DNA from 3 places in the Neobacillus niacini genome. Region 2 is predicted to be linked to each of the others. Evidence: predicted binding sites of a transcription regulator. Region 2 holds the regulator's gene; each other region holds the start of a gene.
The links. The regulator Rex, encoded in region 2, represses fermentation and respiration genes when NADH is low (regulators of the CRP and FNR family bind a similar motif). The targets are predictions, from matches to a motif close to TTGTGAAATATTTCACAA.

Region 1 (7,394 bases), 670 kb from region 2:
GGTGTGGAAGATAATAGAACGCACCTTGCTGAATTACATGCACCATATACTCAAAGAGGTTGGAACCAAAAACTAGTAAATGATGTTATTGCTGGTAAATGGTCAATTAAAACTAATGGTTTAACGCAACGCAACAAACTTGTATACCAAACGATACCACAAAACTTCAAATTCCAACCAGGTGTAACGTATAAAATCACTTTTGATTATGAAGCAGGTAGTGATGGAACTTATGCAGTAGTAACAGGTAATGCTCCATTTGAAGAAAAAGGAATATTAACTTTGGATGAATTAAAATCAACAGCAAGTAGCGATAAAGATGCAAAATCTGGCACGTATTCCTTTACATTAGTAGGGGATGAATCAGGTCAAAGCTGGTTTGGGATTTATTCCACTAACAAAGCTGCCGATACTCAAGGTGTGACAGGTGCACAAGCTAACTTTAATGGCTACAAAGATATTATGCTAGATAATCTAGTTATTGAAACGGTATCAAACAAATAGAAATTGTTTTAAAATGAGGAAATTTGACTGTAATGAACAGGTGCATGTCAATCTCTGTGTAAAATGTTTGCTATAATCATTTGGCTGGAAAATCAGTTTAAGAAACTTTGCCGTTCTCATTTTTAAGTGAGGACGGTTTTTTTTTGAATCTCTTATTACTAAACCATCTTCCAAGGACCATTGGTTGATTTCACATGAAAAAAGACGAAAGAAATGTCAATGATGAATTTCCTTCGCCTATTAATATCACTTTAGAATAATGAGTAACATTATTAATTTGGTGGTGCCTGTCACCTTTACCTATCTTATCATTTTGATTATTTTTAAAGCTACGTAAATTTCTAGAAGGTCATCTAGTCGATTGAAGTCGATGTCTAGAATGGATTCTAATTTTTTTAGCCGCTTTCGTAAGGTGTTTGGGTGAATGTATAATTGTCCAGCCGTTTGGTTAATATCTGCGTTATTTTGGTAGAATGCTTCTAATGTTTCAATATTAACCGCACTGTTTTCTTGATCTAAGAATAGGTCTTTTAACACTTCCTCATAGTATTCCTTTAGTACATGGTGATGAATATTGGATAGAAGTCTGACGATTCCAATGTTCTCAAAGTGACGGACAGCCTCATGCCTGATTTCATATTTTCCTAATTCTAGAGCCACCTTTGCTTCATAAAAGCTGCGGAATAACTCCATATTTGAAGGATAATGGCGGCCAATTCCAATTTCACATGCTAGACCCGGAAGGTCCTGTTCGACCTTTTTATGGATTTGTTGTCCTAAAGATAATGTAAACTCTTTCCTCTCTTTAGGGAGAAGGTGTACAGAATCAAAAACAATCATAATAATATCCCCTTGCATAGGGAAAGTAATCGCTTGTAAAAATCGAGCTGAAATGAGGGAACGGACCTTTCTAATTATCGAGTCTATATCAATACTGAATTTAGCTGCTTCGTTTTTTTGATTTAACCGCATTATCATTAATTCTGTTGGCTTCGTGAAATCCCAGCCCCATTGTTTCCCTTGTTTAATCAGTACCTGTTCTGAATCTAAGTTATTATAAAGAAGGTTATAAAGGAAACTTTCCTGATAGGATTGATGGGCTCGAAGTACGGCCTCTTCTTTTTTTAAAAAAGATAGAAGTGCTGGAATAGCATGTATGACTTGCTCCGTACAAACATCAATCATCATACTAGGTTGTTCTTGAAAAAGGAAATATCCATAAAGATGGTCGTCAGCTAATAAGGGAAAAAGGAAATAATGATATTGACCATCTTGTACCATGGAAAACACTTCCCTTTTATTGGAAGCGGTTTGCTCATCATACATCGATGAGAAATGCCTGAATTGATCATGTTTTCCATCGCTATCTTGTGTAGAGTGAAGATAAAAGTGTTCATCCAATAGAAAGATTTTCTGATTTAACAATAAAGAAAGACGTTGTAAAAATCCCGCCAAGCCTTTTTCATCAATCAATTGCAGCCAATAATTTGTGGTATGTTCGAATACATAATGATATAAACCTAGGGATTTAAGTTGTGAAAGATCTGTAATTTTCTTTTTTGTGGTTGTAGAATTGATTTCTTCTTTTAAAAATAAAACCGGTTTATTGAAGTGTTCAATGATTTCAATCATCATGTGAGGAATATAAGGTTTTACCCCTCCATATAAAAGGATACCCTGTACGTTTTGCTGTGCAATAAGTTCATCCAACCGTGATATCGTCTGGTGGTCGCTTCGCACCATAAATAATGTTGGTTCGCCTAAATTAAGAGGGTTATCCTCAGCCCGTAAAAAGCCTTTCTCCTTACCTTCCCATCCGCCAATAATTTCGGCATGGTAAAAAGGAGAGGCGCATATCAGTTCCTGAAAAGTAAGCATATTGTCAATCTCCTTAATATCCGTTTATGAGTTAGACCAAAAACGCAGCTTGGAAGGTTCAGTTTGAGTATCAAATCTTATCGAGGGATTGGTCATTTTTTTCATATTAAATCCATATACAGCTTTATCATAATGAGCGTTCACGGGATCGTTCAAATCAATAATTTCAATTGCATTTACAGGACATGATGAAACACATATCGTAGAATCACCTTGCATTTGTCGATCATAGCACATATCACATTTGTCAGCTTTCTTAGTTATCATATTGATAGAAATCGCGTCAAAGGGGCAAGCCGTTACGCAGCGGGAGCAGCCTGTACATTTCAAGTGATCTATAATCACGATTCCATTTGCCTTCTTCTTAATGGCCATTTCAGGGCAATTAGACAGACAGGCAGGAGTAGAACAGTGATTGCATGACATGGAAAAATGGTGAAAACGTTGTCCATTCTTCATGAAAGCGTCAGAGACAGTATGAATTTTCCTTCGAAATGAATCCTTCTGACCGTGTTCATTTTTACATGCAAATTCACAAGATCGACAGCCTAAACACTGTTCTATATGAACTAAAAAACCCAATTGTTTCATATATCGTCACCCTTTTGCCATTATTTCGTCCTCTGAATTTACAATATTTTTATATACTTATTGTATAGGACTTTTAACTATATACATTGTGAAAAATGTAACAATTTTTAAACACTTTTATTGTAAAGGAGAGAATGAGATTGATGGACAAAAGCTATAAAATAACTCGTCATGTCTGTCCGCGTAATTGTTATAGTGCTTGCAGCATTCTCGGATTTACAAAAAATGGACAATTAGAAAAGGTTACAGGTGATCCAGCGCATGGTTATACAAAGGGGTTACTATGTGCAAAAGGATATAATTATATGAATCAAGTCTACCATCAGGAACGGCTAAAATATCCAATGAAACAGGTTCCACGGGGAAGTGGAAGATGGCAAAGAATTTCTTGGTCAGAAGCAATAGAAACGATTACGAATAAAATGATTGAACTGTACGAACGTTATGATTCCCATTTATCATTAGCTTTAAATAAATATTCAGGTAATATGGGTGTACTTCATCATGCAATGGAAGGTTTTTTTAATGGATTAGGCAATACTTCAAGGGCCATTGGGAACCCATGTTGGGCACCAGGAATGGACGCATTACATTACGATTATGGTGCATGTCAAACTTCTGATATGGAAGATGTTCATCATGCCAGAACGATTATCCTTTGGGGAGTAAATCCTGTATGGACGTCCATTCATTCTATGAACTATATATATGAGGCGCAAAAACGTGGAGCGAAAATCATTACCATTGATCCTATTTATACGGAATCAGCGAAAAAATCAGATGCATTTATTCAAGTGAAACCTGGTAGTGATGGATCTCTCGCAGTTGCAATAGCTAAATACATTATCGATCATGAATTATATGATCTTGAATTTATTGAGAAACATACAGTGGGTTGGAACGAATTAAAGGAGCATATTCGGCAGTTTTCCATGGATGATGCATTAAAAGAATGTGGACAGAGTATAGGAGCGATAAAATTCCTAGCAGAACGATTATGTCACGACAAACCGGTTACCATCTGGATTGGCTTTGGAATGCAGAGAAATATGAATGGCGGTCAAAATGTCCGTGCTATTAATTCTCTAGCTGCGATGACTGGAAATGTTGGGATCAAGGGTAGCGGTGTACAATTTGGAAAGAGGACAACGGAGAAGTTTACTTTTCAAATCTTGAATTACCTCCAAAAAGATGGGATAGAAAAAAACGAAATACGGACCATCGATATGAACGATTTTGCTCTTGATGTTCAAAAACAACAAGACCCGCCTGTCAAATTTCTTTGGATTACTTGCAGGAATTTACTCACTCAAAGTTCAAATATAAAACAATTAAAAGAAGTTCTATCGGCTATGGAATTAATTGTGACGGTTGAACATTTTTTAACTGAAACCGTTCAATTTTCTGATATTGTTTTGCCTGCAACGATGTTATTTGAAGAATGGGAAGTCGTTTCTAGTTATTGGCACCATTGGATTAGCATTAACCAACCAGCGATTGAGCCTTACTATGAGAGCAAAAGTGATTTAGAAATTGCGCGATTACTATCGAAGAAGTTAAACGAATATAAGGAGGGGTTTAGTTCATTTCCTTCTCATTTAACAGATGAGGAATTTATTGAACAAGAATTTACAGATACCTTATATGAACAACTTCATATAAAAAACTGGCGAGAATTGTTGAGCGGACCAAAGAGAGTAGATCATTCTAAAACGGCATGGGAGGATTTTCATTTCCAGACACCTTCAGGAAAAATCGAACTTTATTCCTTCCAAGCAAAAAAGAATCAACTTTCACCATTTGGATTGGAACCGGCGGGGAGTCAGATGGATGCCCAATACCCGTATACATTATTATTAAATCATGAACCTTTCAGAATCAATTCACAATTTCTAAATCTGAACTCCTTTAAGGAAATCAACCAAGAGCCATCTGTGTATCTTCATCCAAAGCTGGCAAAAGAAAAGAATATTCAAAATGATACGATGGTGAAGCTTTTAAGTAAAAGTGGAGAAATTATCATTCGTGCAAAATACTCCCATGATGTACAAAAGCAGACGTTATTGATTTATCCGAACCATCCGTTAATCAATAAATTGATCACCTTTACCCCTTCTGATATGGGACAATTCGTGACAGGTGGAAAAGGCAATGCATTAAACAATGTACATGTAAATATTGAAAATCTATCGAATTAAAGAGAGTGGATGACTTTTCAATGGGTTGGTACAACCTTTGAAAGTCATCCATTTTTTTAAAAAGGCTGTGTTAAAGGATATTGTTGACTTTTGTGAATTTTAGGAATTTAAATACACGGAGGAATTCCGCTTAATTCGTAATTATGATTAAAAATAGCATAAACAGACGGAGAGATTCCGCCTATTGACTCGAAAATTCAAAAATTGAAGATTTTTCTTTGCATAACCGGAAAACCTCCCCTTATATACCTTGAAAAAAGCTCCATTCTGCATTTAACCGGAAAGTCTCCGCTTACTTTACTCTCGCTGGTTCCTGAAGCGTAACTCAACAGCCTTATTTAACAGAGCCTTTAAAAAAAGAAGATATGTGAACGAAAGTTTGTCTAAAATATTATGAAATGATGAACAAGGTGTGTCTAGAAGCCCTAAATTCATTTTTCTACACCATTGAAGCGTAAAGTATGTTTACACTTCTACATTTGCTCACTGTTGAACATGATATTCTGTTAATAGAATTAGAAGGGAGTTAAAGAGATATGAAAACTTTTCTTTTCCTATTAATCAATCTAATGAGTGTCATTTCACTGTTAGGCTGTGAACAGCAAGCAGAAGAAAGTATAAAAGCAAAAATTCAAATGGTTCCAAATGAAGAATATGTGGGTAATCCAAATCCTGTTGTAGAGAAAGAAATGAAATTAACGGATGAGGAAAAGATAGAATTCGAGAAGCTTCAGAAGGAAATTCAGTTAAAAAACGAGGTTGAATAATATGACCATTACACAAGAAACGGTAATGAAACCTGAAGAACGATCGTTCTATTATCAGTTGTTTTGTCATTACTATCGAGGGGATTTACTTCAACTGACTCGAAAACAGTGGAAACAGGTAGTCCAGATAATTAAGGAATATCAATATACAAGTTTACTAGATGAAGTGGCTCAAAGCTTACAGGTGTTAGAAGGAGTAACAGAGAGAAATATTCAAACGTTTGAGTATGATTACAATCGTTTATTTGTGGGTCCCAATAAGTTATTAGCATCACCATTTGAATCTAGCTATCGGAACTATGAAGGAAACGTTTTGCAACAGGAAACGTTGAATGTACGGAACTTTTACCGTTATGTTGGACTTCAAGTGGCGAATGAAGGGCAGATTCCAGATGATCACATCCAATTTGAATTGGAATTCATACTTCATGTCTTAAGTCAGCCAACGATTGAAGATCATCGTCAAATCTACAAGATGTTCTTAGAAAAACATCTTTTGCAATGGGGTTTTAAGCATTGTGAATCAATCTTACAAAATAATCAAAATCCCATCACACACGCGATGGCCGTTATATTAAAGGAATTTTTACAACTGGAAGGTGGGAATAAAGATGTTAACTGAAAATGTTTCTCGTCGAACCTTTTTAAAGGGTTCTGCAGCATTAAGTACACTTTTAGGACTCGGAGCAATCGGAAGTAAAGCAACGAATGGCCTCGTCCCAACAGCAGCTGCGAAGTCCAATAGCCAAAAACAACAATTTTTCAATGCCTGTCCTCGAAATTGTTATGATACATGTTCAATTGTCACAACAGTAGAAGACGGTAGAATTACGTTTGTTACTGGCAATGAAAATAACCATTACACAAAAGGAAGACTTTGTGTAAAAGGAAATACGTATCCACGAATCGTCTATTCTCCAGACCGAATTAAATACCCTATGAGGCAGAAAGGACGCGGATCGGGAAATTGGGAAAGAATTAGCTGGGATGAAGCCTATACAATCATTGCCAAGAAAATGCTTGATATAAAAAAAGAATATGGAAACACGCTGCCAATTTGCTTAAATAAGTATTCCGGTAACTTCAATATATTAAACTACGCAACAGAAGGAATGCTTTCGAGTATTGGGTTTACCACACGTGCGCAAGGAACTCCTTGTGACCCAGCCGGTTCAGACGCCCAAGCCTTTGATATGGGAACGGCTTATAACAATGATCCAGAGCAATTTATGGATGCGGAGTATATTATCCTTTGGGGAGCGAATCCTGCCTGGACGTCAGCCCACTCCATGTACTTTATTGAGCAGGCGAAAGAAAAAGGGACAAAGCTTGTTGTCATTGACCCATTGATTACGCAAACTGCTTCAAAAGCGGATGAATATATTCAAATTAAACCAAGTACAGATGGAGCCTTAGCGCTTGGAATGATTCGGTACATCCTCGATCATGACCTATT
Region 2 (7,394 bases):
TTTTGCAACCTTACAAGTATGTGATTTACAAGCAGGAATATACATAGTTTTTAAAGAGAATCTTTAAAATTGAAACAACCCTGCCATTATTAGTAGAATGAAGAATAGGGTAAAATATTTTCATTAGCTGCCTAAAGGAGATTTATTAATTTGAAAAGGGAATATTGGATTATTTTAATTGTCTATATAGCCATGCAGTTATCAAGCCTAGTAGGAATTCCTGGACTGATGTTCCTATTTGGCTATTTAGGGATGAATCAAGGGCTCGTTGTTCCCTACTGGTTAATTTTCAGCTTCACCCTTGCTCTAATCATCATTTTGTTCGTTTTAAGAACAGAAATGAAGAAATCAGGATTGAATGAAAGGGGCAGTTCCTTTGGCTTTGCCGCCGTCTGGGCTGTATTTGGGGTATTTCTAGCTTTATTCGCACAAGCTCTCGCTGCAAATATTGAACGGCTTATCGGGGTTGAGATGGGCTCAGAAAACACACAGCAAATTCTTACCATCATCGAATCCTTTCCGCTGGCCATCTTAGTAAGTTCGGTAATTGGCCCCATATTAGAGGAAATTGTTTTTCGAAAAATTATTTTCGGTACTCTCCATAAACGACTTAACTTTTTCTTCTCAGCGTTAATCAGTTCTGTTGTTTTTGCCTTAGCCCACATGGAGCCGCATCATATACTGCTCTATTCCGCAATGGGCTTCACTTTTGCATTTCTTTATGTAAAAACAAAACATATCCTTGTACCGATTTTTGCCCATGTTGCGATGAATACATTAGTTGTCGTTATTCAGTCAGTTTATAAAGATGAAATTAATGAAATCATTCGTGAGGCAGAAGCTATTCAAAACTTTATCGGAGGCTTTCTATGAGACGTTCACCCTTGTTTTCCGGGATTATTTATATCGTGCTCGGCTGTTTATTTACTTATTTTGCAATTGAAGATGTCACCCTAAACGGATGGGGGTTCTTCAGTTATCTGCTCGTTATTCTAGCGACTTTCGATTTCGGATCTGGTTTAAGAATGATTTTCTTTTACAATCGGTATAAAGACAAAATAAAAAAATAATCATTTAAAAAGCCTTTTCACTTTTTCATGTGAAAAGGCTTTTCCTTTATTCTTCTATTTCCTCTGTTGGGTAGTGTTTCAGGAAGTAGATAAGTGATTGTAATTCGACGGCCAAATCGATATGATGGACCCTTATGGATGAAGGAACATTTAAACGTGCAGGGGTAAAATTTAATATCGCTTTAATATTGGATTTTACAAGTCGATCTGTAATCACCTGAGCGACTGGAGCAGGTACCGTCAGGATTGCAACATGAATATCATCATTGCTTAATACCTTCTCAAGCTCATCCATATGGTACACGGGTACATCCCGGATTGTCGTTCCCATTTTGTTCGGATCCACATCAAACGCACATTCTATCTTTGTATTATTATTCTTTAAAAAGTTATAATTTAGAAAGGCAGTTCCAAGATTACCTACCCCAATTAACGCTACTTTTGTTAATTCATCTTGATCCAGTGTTTTTCGAAAGAAGGTTAATAGGTAGTTGACATTGTAGCCATATCCCTTTTTCCCTAATGCACCAAAATAAGAAAAATCCCGGCGAATCGTTGCTGAATCCACCTTCACTGCCTCACTTAATTCTGCAGAAGAAACCCTCTGTTTACCTGAAGAGTGAAGATTCTTTAAAAATCGATAATATAAGGGCAGCCGTTTCGCTGTCGCTTGTGGTATTTTCATTGTTTCGTTACTCATACTCTCCCACCCCTCATAAAAAGTTGTTCATTTATCTAACTTGTTCGGTTCGGTGGAAATCCCCATTTTTCCCACCAGTTTTTTCAACCAAATAGGTTTTTCCAATAACCATACCTTTATCTACTGCTTTACACATATCATAAACAGTAAGTGCGCATGTGGAAGCAGCTGTTAACGCTTCCATTTCAACACCTGTATTTCCTTTTGTTTTGACAGCAGCTGAAATATTCAATGTATAAGCGGCATCGTGTTCCTTTTCCCATGAGAATGATATATTAACTCCCGTCAAAGGTATAGGATGGCACATCGGGATTAAATCCCACGTTTTCTTTGCCCCCATTACCGCAGCAACTTGTGCTACTGCAAGAACATCGCCTTTTTTCATTTCATTATTTGTTATTTTATCATATATTTCTTTACTAACCGTAATGCTGGAATGAGCAAGTGCCGTACGAGCCGTTTCTGGCTTATCGCTAACGTCCACCATTTTCGCTCTTCCTTCTTCGTTAAAATGAGTAAATTCAGACATAAACAGTATCCTCCCACAAAATCATACTATATTTTTAACATTTTGTCTGTGAAACTTTGAGCGAATGATGACGAATTTACATTTTTTTCTTTAAGTATTCCTTCTTATTTTCTCCAATGACATCCCACTTTATTGCCGACATTGGTGGAATAAGGTACACTTGTTTTAGTAATAGAGGTGAAAAAAATGATATTATTACAAGTTAATCAACTAGCAAAATACTATGGTGCAGACCTTATTTTATCGAATATAAAATTAGAATTACAAACTCGGGACCGTGTTGCACTTGTCGGGCGTAACGGTGCAGGGAAATCGACATTATTAAAAATTATTGCTGGGCATTTGTCACATGATGGCGGCGAAATTATTAAGCCAAAAGGGGTAAGCATTGGCTATTTGGCCCAGAATACTGGACTAGAATCAAATTTATCGATTTGGGATGAAATGCTGACCGTATTCGAATCACTAAGAGCTATGGAAGCGTCACTTCGACAACTCGAGGTTCAAATGTCAGATCCTGCTGCAATAGCGGACACAAGCAAATACGAGAGAATCCTAAATGAATACGATCAACTACAAGTGAAATTTAAAGAACAAGGCGGTTATCAGTATGAAGCAGATATTCGTTCTATCCTGCACGGATTAAATTTTCACGATAATACTGTAATGATCTCTTCTTTAAGCGGCGGGCAGAAAACGCGCCTTGCCTTAGGGAAACTCCTTTTAACCAAGCCAGATATTTTAATCCTGGACGAGCCTACCAACCATCTTGATATTGATACTCTTTCCTGGCTCGAACAGTATTTACAAGGCTATGACGGGGCGATATTGATCGTTTCACACGACCGCTATTTTCTTGATAAAGTTGTGACACAGGTTTATGAAGTCTCACGTAAGCAAATTCAAAAATTTATCGGTAACTACAGCGCCTATCTTGATCAAAAAGCGGCGAATTATGAACGCGATTTGAAGCTTTATGAGAAGCAGCAGCAGGAGGTCGCTAATCTTCAAGACTTTATCCAGCGTAACCTTGCCCGCGCGTCTACGACGAAACGAGCTCAAAGCCGGCGTAAAAAACTGGAGAAAATGGATTTGATGGACCGTCCTTTAGGTGATGAGAAGTCTGCTACCTTCTCCTTTGAAATTGAGAAACAAACTGGAAATGATGTACTTAGTGTGGACTCCTTAGCAGTTGGTTATGATGGACAAAAAGTATCTGAGAATATTTCATTGCGGGCCTATCGTGGTGAAAGTATTGCCTTAGTTGGTCCTAACGGTATCGGGAAGTCTACGCTTTTAAAAACCATCATCAAAAAACTGCCTGCACTTGCTGGTACCATTCAATATGGTGCAAATCTAGCAATAGGATACTATGACCAGGAACAGGCAGAATTGACCTCTAATAAGCGGGTTCTGAATGAACTTTGGGATGAATGGGCGTTAAAAAATGAAAAAGAAATACGGACAGTCTTAGGTAACTTCCTGTTTTCAGGTGACGATGTATTAAAAATAGTGTCAACATTAAGCGGCGGTGAAAAAGCAAGATTGGCACTAGCCAAATTAATGCTTGAGAAGGCAAACGTTTTAATATTGGACGAGCCTACGAACCATCTGGACCTAGACAGTAAAGAGGTACTTGAAAATGCACTAGTCGACTACCCTGGTACCATTATTTTTGTATCACACGATCGATACTTTATCAATAGAATAGCCACCAAGGTCCTGGAGCTTAGTAAGGATAGCAGCACAGAGTATCTAGGTGACTATGACTATTATTTGGAGAAAAAGCTTGAGGAGGAGGAGCTCAAGGCTTTAGAGAGCGCAAGCGTCGTAAAAAAACAGACCGCTTCCGAAGTTCCAGATAAAAATTCGTATCTTCAAGATAAAGAAAGTAAAAAGCTGGAGCGTCAGCGTAAGAGAAAATTAGAAGAGATAGAATTACGTATAGAAGAGTTGGAGGCACTTATTCAGGATAACGATGAAAAGTTATGCGCGCCTGAAATATTTCAGGACCACGAGAAAGTGCTAGAAATCAATTTAAATAACGAAAAGGCGAAGTCAGAGCTTGAACAGTTAATGGACGAATGGGCTGAACTGGCTGAATAGCCAAATAAGGGCTTGGATAAAGATATCCAACCCTTATTTTATTGGAATCGTTAAAATGTCTGTTTTTGCTCCATCCTTTGCTGAATATACAAATAGCTCAATTGAAACTTTTTCTTTTGTCAAATACTCCTTATCAATAGTAATGTCAAAGTTCCCCCATGCAGGTGCACCCTCTGTTTGATAATTATTTTCAAGCAATATCTCCGTGCCAGAGACAACAGCATATTGAAAAACACCTTCAAACACTCTTGCCTTACCCCTTAGGGACATACTGCCATCCTCCAAGGTTGAAACACTTACCTCCTTAAATACATCATTTCCAAACTGATTATTCTCTTCCTCTTCTTGTATATCCTCTTCAACTGTAACATCTGAGTCTTTCTCCTCATCCTCTGTTACATCAGGTTCTTTTTCACCTTGATCTGTTTCACCCGAATCAGTTCTATTTGGTTCCTTACCATTTTGTGTTTTAGAATCTTGGCTGCAGGCAGTTAAACTAAGAAATAAAACCATTAATAATAGCATTAATTTTGCCTTCATTCTATGCTCCTTTTAAATACATTATTGTTTATTAATTATATTCACCTATTTTAACGTTTTGCATAGCAAAAAATTATCTTACATTTTCACTAACTAATCGACAAATTCCGCGAAAAACCACCAATTTTCTCCTCATGATACCTTTTCCACAACTTTATTAACAATAAAAAACTTAGTGTTTAGGGTCTATTCACACTTTTCCACATTATCCACAGAAAAAACTCTACTTATCCACATTGTCCACAAAATAACGGTGGTTTATCCACATAATTCAGTTAATGCACATATTTCTTGTAAAAGGTTATCCACAAAAATGTAGGTTCTTAACCCCAAAAATTGTGGATTAACCGACAGGCACCTTTATTTCGACTGATTTTTCATCGACATTGCTTTTGTTCACAATCCCGCCTTGATTGTTGCCCAATTTTCCTCGTCTCTATTTTATCGACACAATCCGATCTTAATCGTAACCAATTCTCCAATAAAAAAAGCCCTTCTTATCCAGAAGGACTCTAAACTAATTGTATAATTCAATGTCTAAACCTGGGTTTGCATTTAGTGAGAGGTCAGCGCGAACCCCTTTATCAAACATAATGCTTCCTGCGGCAGCAATCATGGCTGCATTATCTGTACACAAATTTAATGGCGGTATGACCAAATCAATATCAGCTTTTGTTGAAAAGGCTTTTTCAAGCTCTCTTCTAAGACCTTTATTAGCTGCAACACCACCAGCTAATAGCACTTGTTTAACCTTATATTCTTCGGTTGCTTTGACTGTCTTTTTCACCAATACTTCAATAACACTTTCCTGAAAACTTGCGGCAAGGTCCTCTGGTGCGATCGTTTCACCACGCTGCTCAGCATTGTGGACAGTGTTAATAACCGCTGATTTTAATCCGCTAAAGCTGAAATCATATGAACCTTCTTCCAGCCAAGCCCTTGGCAAATTGAGCGTATCGCTGCCCTCTTGAGCCAGCCGGTCAATATGTGGTCCACCAGGATAAGGAAGTTTTAAAGTCCTTGCAACTTTATCATAAGCCTCTCCTGCAGCGTCATCTCTCGTTTCACCAATAACTTCAAAATGCCCCTGCTCCTTCATATAGACTAGCTCCGTGTGACCTCCAGATACCACTAAGGATAGAAGAGGGAAGGTAAGTTCTTTAACTAATCTATTTGCATAAATATGTCCTGCTATATGATGCACAGGAACAAGTGGAATGTTATGGGCAAATGCTAGGGCTTTAGCTGCATTAACACCAATTAACAACGCTCCAACTAAACCTGGCCCTTCTGTTACGGCAATGGCATCCAACTCAGAGAGTGTTATGTCTGCCTCTTTTAAAGCCTCTTCAATGACAATCGTCATTTGTTCAACATGATGACGGGAGGCAATTTCAGGTACGACTCCTCCAAATCGCTTATGACTTTCAATTTGGGAGGCAACCACATTTGCAGCGATCTCTCTGCCATTCTTAATAATAGCTACAGCTGTTTCATCACAGCTCGTTTCAATTCCCATAATCCACTGATCTTTTATCATATATTCACCCACATCACTAATGCATCCTCTTGATTATCTGTATAATAATTTTTCCGGATGCCGCCATTTTGGAATCCTAACTTACGGTAAAGAGATTGTGCAACATTGTTTGTTACCCGTACTTCAAGCGTCATGCTTCTTGTTCCCATATCCTTCGCCACAGTCATCATTTTGCGAAGCAATGCTTCACCGAGCTTTTTGCCTCTATAAGAAGGCAGAATTGCAACATTCGTTATATGTGCTTCATCAATTACTACCCATGCACCAACATAACCAATAATCTTTTGGTCTTCTTCCAAAACGATATAAACTGCAAATTTGTTATTATAAATTTCATTATAAAAAGCTTCTCTGCTCCATGGAGTAGCGAAAGAGGCATGTTCTACCTCTAAAATTTGATCGATATCCTCTTCCTTCATATATCGAAAAACAAAAGAATCTACCATATTTCTTTAATCCTATCCTTTTAAAATTTTCCCATTTGCCTCTAACCACTTCGCCTCTGCCTCTGCTAAACGGATATAGTTAGGAACAAAGGAATGAATGTCTTCCCCTTGTTTATCTTTACCTAATAAAGCCAGCTCCGAAGGACGTGGATTATGCTCCGTAATCGCCGCAAACACTGCCTGGGTGCTTAGTGTTTCTTCTATCACAGCTTGATGAAGCGGCAGGTCGTTCCCAACAAACAGAATCGGTTTGTTTACTTCCTTTAATGTAGCTGCCCAATCAACGGACAAAACTAAGCGGTCTTCTTTAACCGTCGTAAGCTTCCCACTTTGGTATTCATAGAGCCCTGTATAGACTTGTCCTCTTCTCGCATCAATAAGGGGTGATATATACCCATCAAAGTATCTTCCTGCCCCAGCTGCCATAATTTCAATACTAGACACGCCAACCAATGGAATCTTT
Region 3 (7,394 bases), 430 kb from region 2:
ATCTGAGATTTGTCCCCAAGAGCCCTTATTGAAGACATATCTCTATCAGCTAATCTGAGTTTTGTCCCCAAGAGCCCTGATTGAGGACATATTCTACCAGCTCATCTGAGTTCTGTCCCCAAGAGCCCTGATTGAGAACATATCTCTACTTGCTCATCTAAGTTTTCCTCAAGAGCCCTTATTGAGGACATATCTCTACCAGCTCATCTGAGTTTTGTCCTTAAAAAGCCTTATCTTCACAAACAAACCCTTCGCCCAACAAAAACATGGACGAAGGGTTTATTTTAATAGGAATGATTCATCAGCGCACAAAGCCGGCACATATCAAGAATAATGATTTTCCTTGATTTCATTTCGATGATTTCCTCTTTTTTCAATTTTGAAAATACCCGGCTTACACTTTCCCTCGTTGTCCCCACCACGGTTGCAAACTCCTGAATCGTCAAGGGTATCTCAATGTTCCATCTTGATGTAGAGGTATTAAATTTATTCCCTAACCGTTCTAACGTCTTCACTGTCTTCGCATAAACATCTAACAACGCTACGTCCCTTAATGTTGAGGTCATCTCGCGCAGCGAATCACTCATGTATTGAATCATTTGAACAGCAAGCTCCGGATATTCATGAAGCCCTTTCTCTAATTCCATTTTATCCAAATAGAAAAGCTGTCCATCTTGGAGCATGGTGGCGGTGGCTGGATACAGCTCTGAAGTCTTTGAAAACAGACAAGCCTCCGCAAACACATCGCCCTTTTGCTTCATACAAACGATGATCTCATTTCCACTTTCATCTTGTTTCGTCAGCTTTACGGCTCCAGCTTGGATAAAAAACACCCCTTTGGCCGCGTCATTCTCACAAATCACTTGTACTCCTTTTTTAACGTTTAACGTCTGAATACGATTTGCGATAAGATGAAGGGATTTCGCCGATAAATCCTTAAAAATCACAATTTTCCGCAGGAAGTCTTCGAGTTTCAACGCCCTTACTCTTCCTAAAGGCTGTTCCTCTAAAGCATGTACGGGATTCATTTTTGCCCTCCTCTCCTTAAAGTTTCATTTATTTGTTACTTCCCATTGTAGTAAAAAAAGCCGCAGCTCGAAGTGATTATCTTCACAAAACGTTCAATTTTTAAAACACTTACATATCAAGCTCCTTCACAAAACGTTCAAGATTATATAAAAAACAGTGAGGTTCATCACAAATTCACGCTTGAAATCCGATTAGGATGAAGTTGTTGAATAGACAGAAGGAGGGGGAAGTATGAAAAAGGCAATTATCAGCTTTGCAGTCAGCATTGTAATTGGTTTTGGTCTTGGTTACTTGGTGTTTGGTGTCATTATGGGAGATTCTGATAAACAGCCTCAAGTTGCTCAAACAGAGCCAACCGAGGAAAAAAGCACAACAGAAGACCAAAAGGAAGAAACAAAGACGGAAACAGCTGCTGTTGACGCCGATAACATTCTTAACAGCAAGGGCTGTCTCGGCTGCCACGCTGTTGATAAACTTGGCTTAAAAGGTGGAGCCACTGGTCCAGACCTTTCTAAAGCCTTTACTGAGGTTGAAGGCAAACACGGCAAGCCGATTGAGGAATTCTTAAAAGAACCAACTTCAGCCGTAATGTCGAGTGTAATTGGCGGCAATCCATTAACAGATGAAGAACGCACACAAGTGCTAGATATGTTGAAACAAGCTTCTGAAAAATAAAAAGGCGGTGTGATAGATGAAGAAATGGGTTCCAATTGCCTCTGGTTTACTAGCAGGTTTTGTAGCAGCAACGATTTCATTTGCCGATTTTTCACAGAGCACAAACACTCAAGTTGCCTCAGGAAGTACGAAAAGTAACGCAGAGAAAGTTTATGTTCCCTTCGGTGAAAAAGATGATTATTACTTATTTGCGTCAGGCGGCCACTCTGGTCAAATGTTTATCTATGGTGTTCCATCCATGCGTCATATCCGTACCGTACCGGTCTTCTCACAAGACTCTGCAACAGGATATGGATTTGATGAGCATTCTAAGAAAATGATGGGCGGGTACACATGGGGAGACCTCCATCACCCAGCATTCTCTGAAACAAAAGGTGACTATGACGGTAAATACATGTTTGCCACAGATGTCGGAAACAGCCGTGCAGCAGCGATGGATTTAGAAACGTTTACGGTTAAAGACATTATTAATGTTCCAAACACAAGCGGTCCGCACTGTGCGGCGTTCGTTACGGAGAATACTGAGTACATGTTCCTGCCAACACGTTTCGCGGTTCCAATTGGCTCTGAATACAAGTCTTTAGACGAATACAGCGACCAGTACCGCGGTGTAATGTCAGCCGTAACTTTTGACCAAAACAAAGAAAAGCTTAACATTGCCTACCAAGTGGCGCTTCCGCCATGGTCTTATGATTTATCAGACGCCGGAAAGAAAAGCTCTGCTGATTGGGCAGTTATGACCACTTACAACACAGAAGAAGCAACTACGAATCTAGAAATTAACGCCTCTCAGGCTGACCGTGACTACATTGTTCTTTTTAACTGGAAAGAGCTAGAGAAAATGGTCGCTGAGGGACAATATGATGAAGTTACTGGTCAAAAAATGATTTTCCCTGAAAAGCATAAGGGCGGTATTTACTTAGTTCCTGTTGCAAAATCACCGCATGGTGTGGACGTAACACCTGACGGTAAGCACTTTATCGCTTCAGGTAAGCTTGCACCATCTATGACAGTGTTCTCTTTTGAAAAAGCATTTGAAGCCGTTAAAAACCAAGATTTCACTGGTGAACGTAACGGTATTCCAATCTTAAAATATGAATCTGTCATGGAAAGAGAAGTTAACCCTGAAAACGCGCTTGGACCGCTTCACACTCAGTTTGATGATAAGGGTATGGCCTACACAACGATGTTCATTTCTTCTGAAATCGTGAAATGGGATCCTAAAACAGGCGAAACGTTAGACCGTGTTCCTGTTCAGTATTCACCAGGCCACTCTGTAGCAGCTGAAGGTGATACTGTTTCACCTGATGGAAAATGGCTGATTGCCTTGAACAAAATTGCAAAAGACAGCTATTTATCCGTTGGACCTTCACATCCTGAGTCTATGCAATTGATTGATATCAGCGGCAAGATGAAAGTGATTCAATCTTCACCTGTAAACCCTGAGCCGCACTACGCTCAAATTATTAAGGCAGATAAGATTAAAACGATTGAAGTTTATCCGAAGGATGAAAACAACAAGCTTGCAACCTACAAGCAAGAGGATGCGAAAATCGTCCGCAATGGAAATGAAGTTCATGTCTACGGTATCGCCATGCGGTCAAAATTTATCTTTGACGCAAAAGCAAAACGACCTGATGTGATTGAAGTCAATCAAGGAGATAAGGTGTTTATCCACTTAACGAATACGGATTTTGATGAGGATATTACCCACGGATTTGCCATCAACAGCTATAACTTAAACATGGAAGTTCAGCCTGGCCAAACGAATACGCTAGAATTTACTGCAGACAAAGCAGGTACGTTCCCGCTTTACTGTACTAACTTCTGTTCAGCCCTGCACCAAGAAATGACTGGCTACTTCCTTGTTAAACCTACAAAGTAAAATGGATGGTAAGGGTATCAATTGAATCAATTGGTACCCTTCTCCATTTAGAAAGGACTTGTTTTACATGAAGGCAAAAAAATTATCACTTGTTTCATCGATATTGATTGCCCTTGCTGCCGTCCTAGTCGGACTTTCATTATTCTTTCCTTGGTGGCAAATGATCTTCTTTGCTCCGCAGTATCCAGAAGGGTTAAATATCATTGTTTACCCTAATAAGCTCGAAGGCGAGATTGATATCGTTAACGGTCTGAACCACTACATTGGAATGGAAAACTTCAGCGAGGAGAACTTCCCAGAATTAGCCTATCTATCCTACTTAGTAATTGGTTTAGCCGTGATTACTCTATTGACAGCCATTCTGCGAAAAAAATCAGTGCTATATGGTTTAATTGGTGTGTTTATCCTTGGCGGCAGTCTCGGTGTTTGGGACCTTTCACGTGCCCTTCGTAAATTCGGCACCAACTTAAGTCCAACCGCACCGATAAAAATTGACCCATTTGTTCCGCCGCTTATCGGGCATAATACAGTTGCAAACTTTGTCACAGAAAGTATCCTTGGCTACGGCTCTTATTTCCTAATTGCAGCCTTTATTTTATTATTGATTCCGCTATGGAAGGATCGAACAAGATGAAAAAATTACTGCTCTTTCTTTTCGTTTTCTCTATCACTTTTCTAGTATTTCCCGAGAAAAATAGTGCTGCCGAAAACTTGCAAGCCATGATCGACAGCTTGGAAGAAGGAGCAGTTTTACAACTTGAAAATAAAACATATGAGGGCAATATCGTCATCAATAAATCAGTGACTTTAGTTGGCACTATTAATACGGTGATAAAAGGAGATGGAACGGGAAATGTCATCTCGATTAAAGCTCCTAATGTGACCATAAAAAAACTTAGCGTCACCAATAGCAGTATGGACCGTAACTCTTCTGAAGAGTATGCGGGGATTAAGATTCATACCAACGGGAATGTAATAGATGACATCAAGATTACAGATTCCTTTCATGGAATCTATTTAAGTCAAGCACACGAAAATAAAATCACCAACGTTGAAATCCAAGGGATGGGCAAAGGAGAAATTGCGGCACAGGGTAATGGAATTCATATCTATTACTCCAATCACAACCTTTTATCCCATAACACCATCGAAGGAACGCGTGATGGCATGTTTTTTGACTATGGTAACAAGAATGAAAGCTATCAAAATAATATTAGTCACACACGGTACGGTCTGCATTACATGTATTCCGATGAAAATATTTTTAAGAAGAATACCTTTACGATGAATACGGGCGGCGCTGCGGTCATGAATTCCAATCACTTAGTTTTAGAAGATAATCACTTTATCGTAAACTATGGAAACCAATCATTTGGATTACTGTTGCTGCAAGCCAATGATAATCAGATTAAAAACAATACGTTTTACATGAACCAAAGAGGAATGTACATTGACCAGGCTACAAGAAACCGTTTTGAAGGCAATAAAATTTCTCAAAACCAAATTGGAATTGAGCTTTGGGCCAGCTCCAATGAACAAATTTTTTCTAAAAACCTTATTACCGAAAATACAATTCCCGCTGTTACCATTGGTGGAAGTGGTGAAAATAATTTCTGGAGTTATAATGGCAAAGGAAATGACTGGGGAAGCTCCTTCCCGCTCACCGATTTAAACCAGGATGATATTGGGGACTTTCCTATAACTTATCACTCTTCTTTATATCAATTACTCGAAGACCAAGAATTATCTTATTTATTTTTAAAAAGTCCCGCATTACCCATCTATGAAAAATTGAATGCGGTATGGATGGACGAAAAAGTTATGTTTAATGACCCACACCCGCTGGCTGCTGCTAAAGGCAAGAACCATTTCATCTTAATAGCCGCTGCAGGGCTGGCCGCAGTGTTGATTTTAATAAAGGCACGTTATCGTAATAATAATTGTTAAAATCCTAAAGCCGATTTTAACGTGGAAATAGCTATTTTAGCGACGTAGTTGAGTTTGCATGCTCTTTTCTCAATCGTTTTCGCATATTTCAATGATAATCAATTTAATCGACCATAATGATAATTTAATTAGCTACACAGTTGAGAAAAGATACTTACTAAAAGGGAGACAAATACTATGCATTACATTTGGAAGGAATGGAAGGAAAATATAAGAGGAAAAGGATTTTGGCTCGCCTTAAGCATCATTGTTCTGATTTCAATTAGTATTTTGTTTCGTTCCACGGCCCTTTCATTTGATAAAGGCTTTTATGTCCTCTTACTGAATTTGTTTGATACGATTATTTATTTCATCCCGATTCTTTGCTTGTTTATCGGCGCCTTTTCTATTTTTCAGGAAAAGGAACAAAAGACGTTGATCATGCTGCTGACCAAGAAGGATAACTATACGAGCTTTTTATTACGAAAAAGTATAGGACTCTATACGGTTGTACTTATACCAATCATCGTGTGGTTTTTTCTTTATTTATTATTGCTTAAGTTTCAATTCCAGCTTGATATAAAGGCATATTCGATCTTTATTGCAGCCATTGTGACCATGTCTCTCGTGTTCCTGCAAATGGGAGCAGCTATCGGAAGCTTTAGCACTTCAAGAATGCAGATTATTGGGTATACCATATTTGTTTGGTTCTACTTTTTCTTCTTACACGATTTTCTCTTACTCTCACTGCTGCCTGACGTGACCTATGAAAATGTAAAATTATTTTCTGCAGGATACTTTTTAAATCCATTGCAGTCGGTAAGAATGTTCCTAGAAACAGGCATGGGTGTTTATTCCTTTGGTCACATGTCAAGGCTGCTCCAAGCCTTCATGTGGACCAAGCCCGTTTTCTTTTTACTCGGGAATCTGGTATTCTGGTTCATCAGCTCTATTGCTGCAGCGATTATTTTTCACCGTAAGGAGGGCTTTGAATGATTACGGTATCTGATTTAAACCAATCCTTCGGGAAAAAAGTCATCCTGGAGTCGATCAATATTGAGATTCATAAACATGAAATTTGCGCTCTTGTCGGTCGTAATGGTGCCGGAAAGTCAACTTTTATTAACAGCCTTCTTGGCCTTCTCCCTGTGAAACAGGGCTCGATTTTGATTAATGGCGTTCAAGTCACAAAAAAAAGTCATGAATGGAAAAAAGCAATCGCCTACTTGCCAGAAAAGTTCCAGCTCTATCCCATGCTGACGGGTCTTGAAAATATTACTTTCTTTGCTGAGGCTGTTGACAAGAAAGCTGAGCAAGAACGAATTGAGAAGGTTCTTAGGTCGGTAAGTTTGTGGGATGACCGAGATGTACAGGTCAAAAAATATTCAAAAGGCATGCTGCAGCGGCTTGGATTAGCTATCACACTCTATCAAGACTCAAGTATATTGATTCTTGATGAGCCTACAAGCGGAATCGACCCAATGGGAAGAAAGGAAATTTTAGAAGTGTTAAAATCGCTTCATGATAAAACCATCCTCATCTCCTCCCATCATCTCGATGAAATCAGGCAGGTCTGTACGCATGTCGCCTACTTAAATAATGGAAAAATAGAGAAATACACAGTGGAGGAATTCTTGCAAACACATAATCTTGGAGGGATAGAGTCATGAAAAAAGCGATAAGGTTGACTGCACTGCTGCTAGCAGCACTACTTGGGGGCTGTAGTGCGGGCCCTGACTATAGTATTGAAATCACAAAGCCGATTTACCAGGAGCCAGATAAGGAAATGCCTATGGAAATTCAAGTAAAGGAAAAAGACAAGGGAGTAACCGGTCTAGATGTTACTGCTGAATTCTCTATGACGAATATGGACCATGGA

Region 1: a site for Rex is predicted at 3,060-3,077, ahead of ACN6MT_RS29055 (4Fe-4S dicluster domain-containing protein). Genes of this name have one in related genera too.
Region 3: a site for Rex is predicted at 1,099-1,116, ahead of ACN6MT_RS04835 (cytochrome C). Genes of this name have one in related genera too.

What each region holds. Positions count from the first base shown of each region.
Region 1 covers NZ_CP183883.1:5,907,321-5,914,714, reverse strand. Annotated here, with positions in the region: gene ACN6MT_RS29065 (endo-alpha-N-acetylgalactosaminidase family protein) at 1-504, shown strand, start outside; gene ACN6MT_RS29060 (PucR family transcriptional regulator) at 805-2,382, opposite strand; gene ACN6MT_RS29055 (4Fe-4S dicluster domain-containing protein) at 2,407-2,973, opposite strand; gene ACN6MT_RS29050 (molybdopterin-dependent oxidoreductase) at 3,117-5,171, shown strand; gene ACN6MT_RS29045 (hypothetical protein) at 5,708-5,938, shown strand; gene ACN6MT_RS29040 (TorD/DmsD family molecular chaperone) at 5,940-6,560, shown strand; gene ACN6MT_RS29035 (molybdopterin-dependent oxidoreductase) at 6,550-7,394, shown strand, end outside.
Region 2 covers NZ_CP183883.1:586,011-593,404, forward strand. Annotated here, with positions in the region: gene ACN6MT_RS02575 (CPBP family intramembrane glutamic endopeptidase) at 151-873, shown strand; gene ACN6MT_RS02580 (YdiK family protein) at 870-1,070, shown strand; gene ACN6MT_RS02585 (redox-sensing transcriptional repressor Rex) at 1,117-1,770, opposite strand; gene moaC (cyclic pyranopterin monophosphate synthase MoaC) at 1,802-2,299, opposite strand; gene ACN6MT_RS02595 (ABC-F family ATP-binding cassette domain-containing protein) at 2,486-4,405, shown strand; gene ACN6MT_RS02600 (Gmad2 immunoglobulin-like domain-containing protein) at 4,439-4,945, opposite strand; gene tsaD (tRNA (adenosine(37)-N6)-threonylcarbamoyltransferase complex transferase subunit TsaD) at 5,463-6,485, opposite strand; gene rimI (ribosomal protein S18-alanine N-acetyltransferase) at 6,482-6,931, opposite strand; gene tsaB (tRNA (adenosine(37)-N6)-threonylcarbamoyltransferase complex dimerization subunit type 1 TsaB) at 6,944-7,394, opposite strand, start outside.
Region 3 covers NZ_CP183883.1:1,013,744-1,021,137, reverse strand. Annotated here, with positions in the region: gene ACN6MT_RS04840 (Crp/Fnr family transcriptional regulator) at 285-1,028, opposite strand; gene ACN6MT_RS04835 (cytochrome C) at 1,261-1,704, shown strand; gene nosZ (Sec-dependent nitrous-oxide reductase) at 1,721-3,589, shown strand; gene ACN6MT_RS04825 (hypothetical protein) at 3,657-4,223, shown strand; gene nosD (nitrous oxide reductase family maturation protein NosD) at 4,220-5,536, shown strand; gene ACN6MT_RS04815 (ABC transporter permease subunit) at 5,714-6,511, shown strand; gene ACN6MT_RS04810 (ABC transporter ATP-binding protein) at 6,508-7,185, shown strand; gene ACN6MT_RS04805 (FixH family protein) at 7,182-7,394, shown strand, end outside.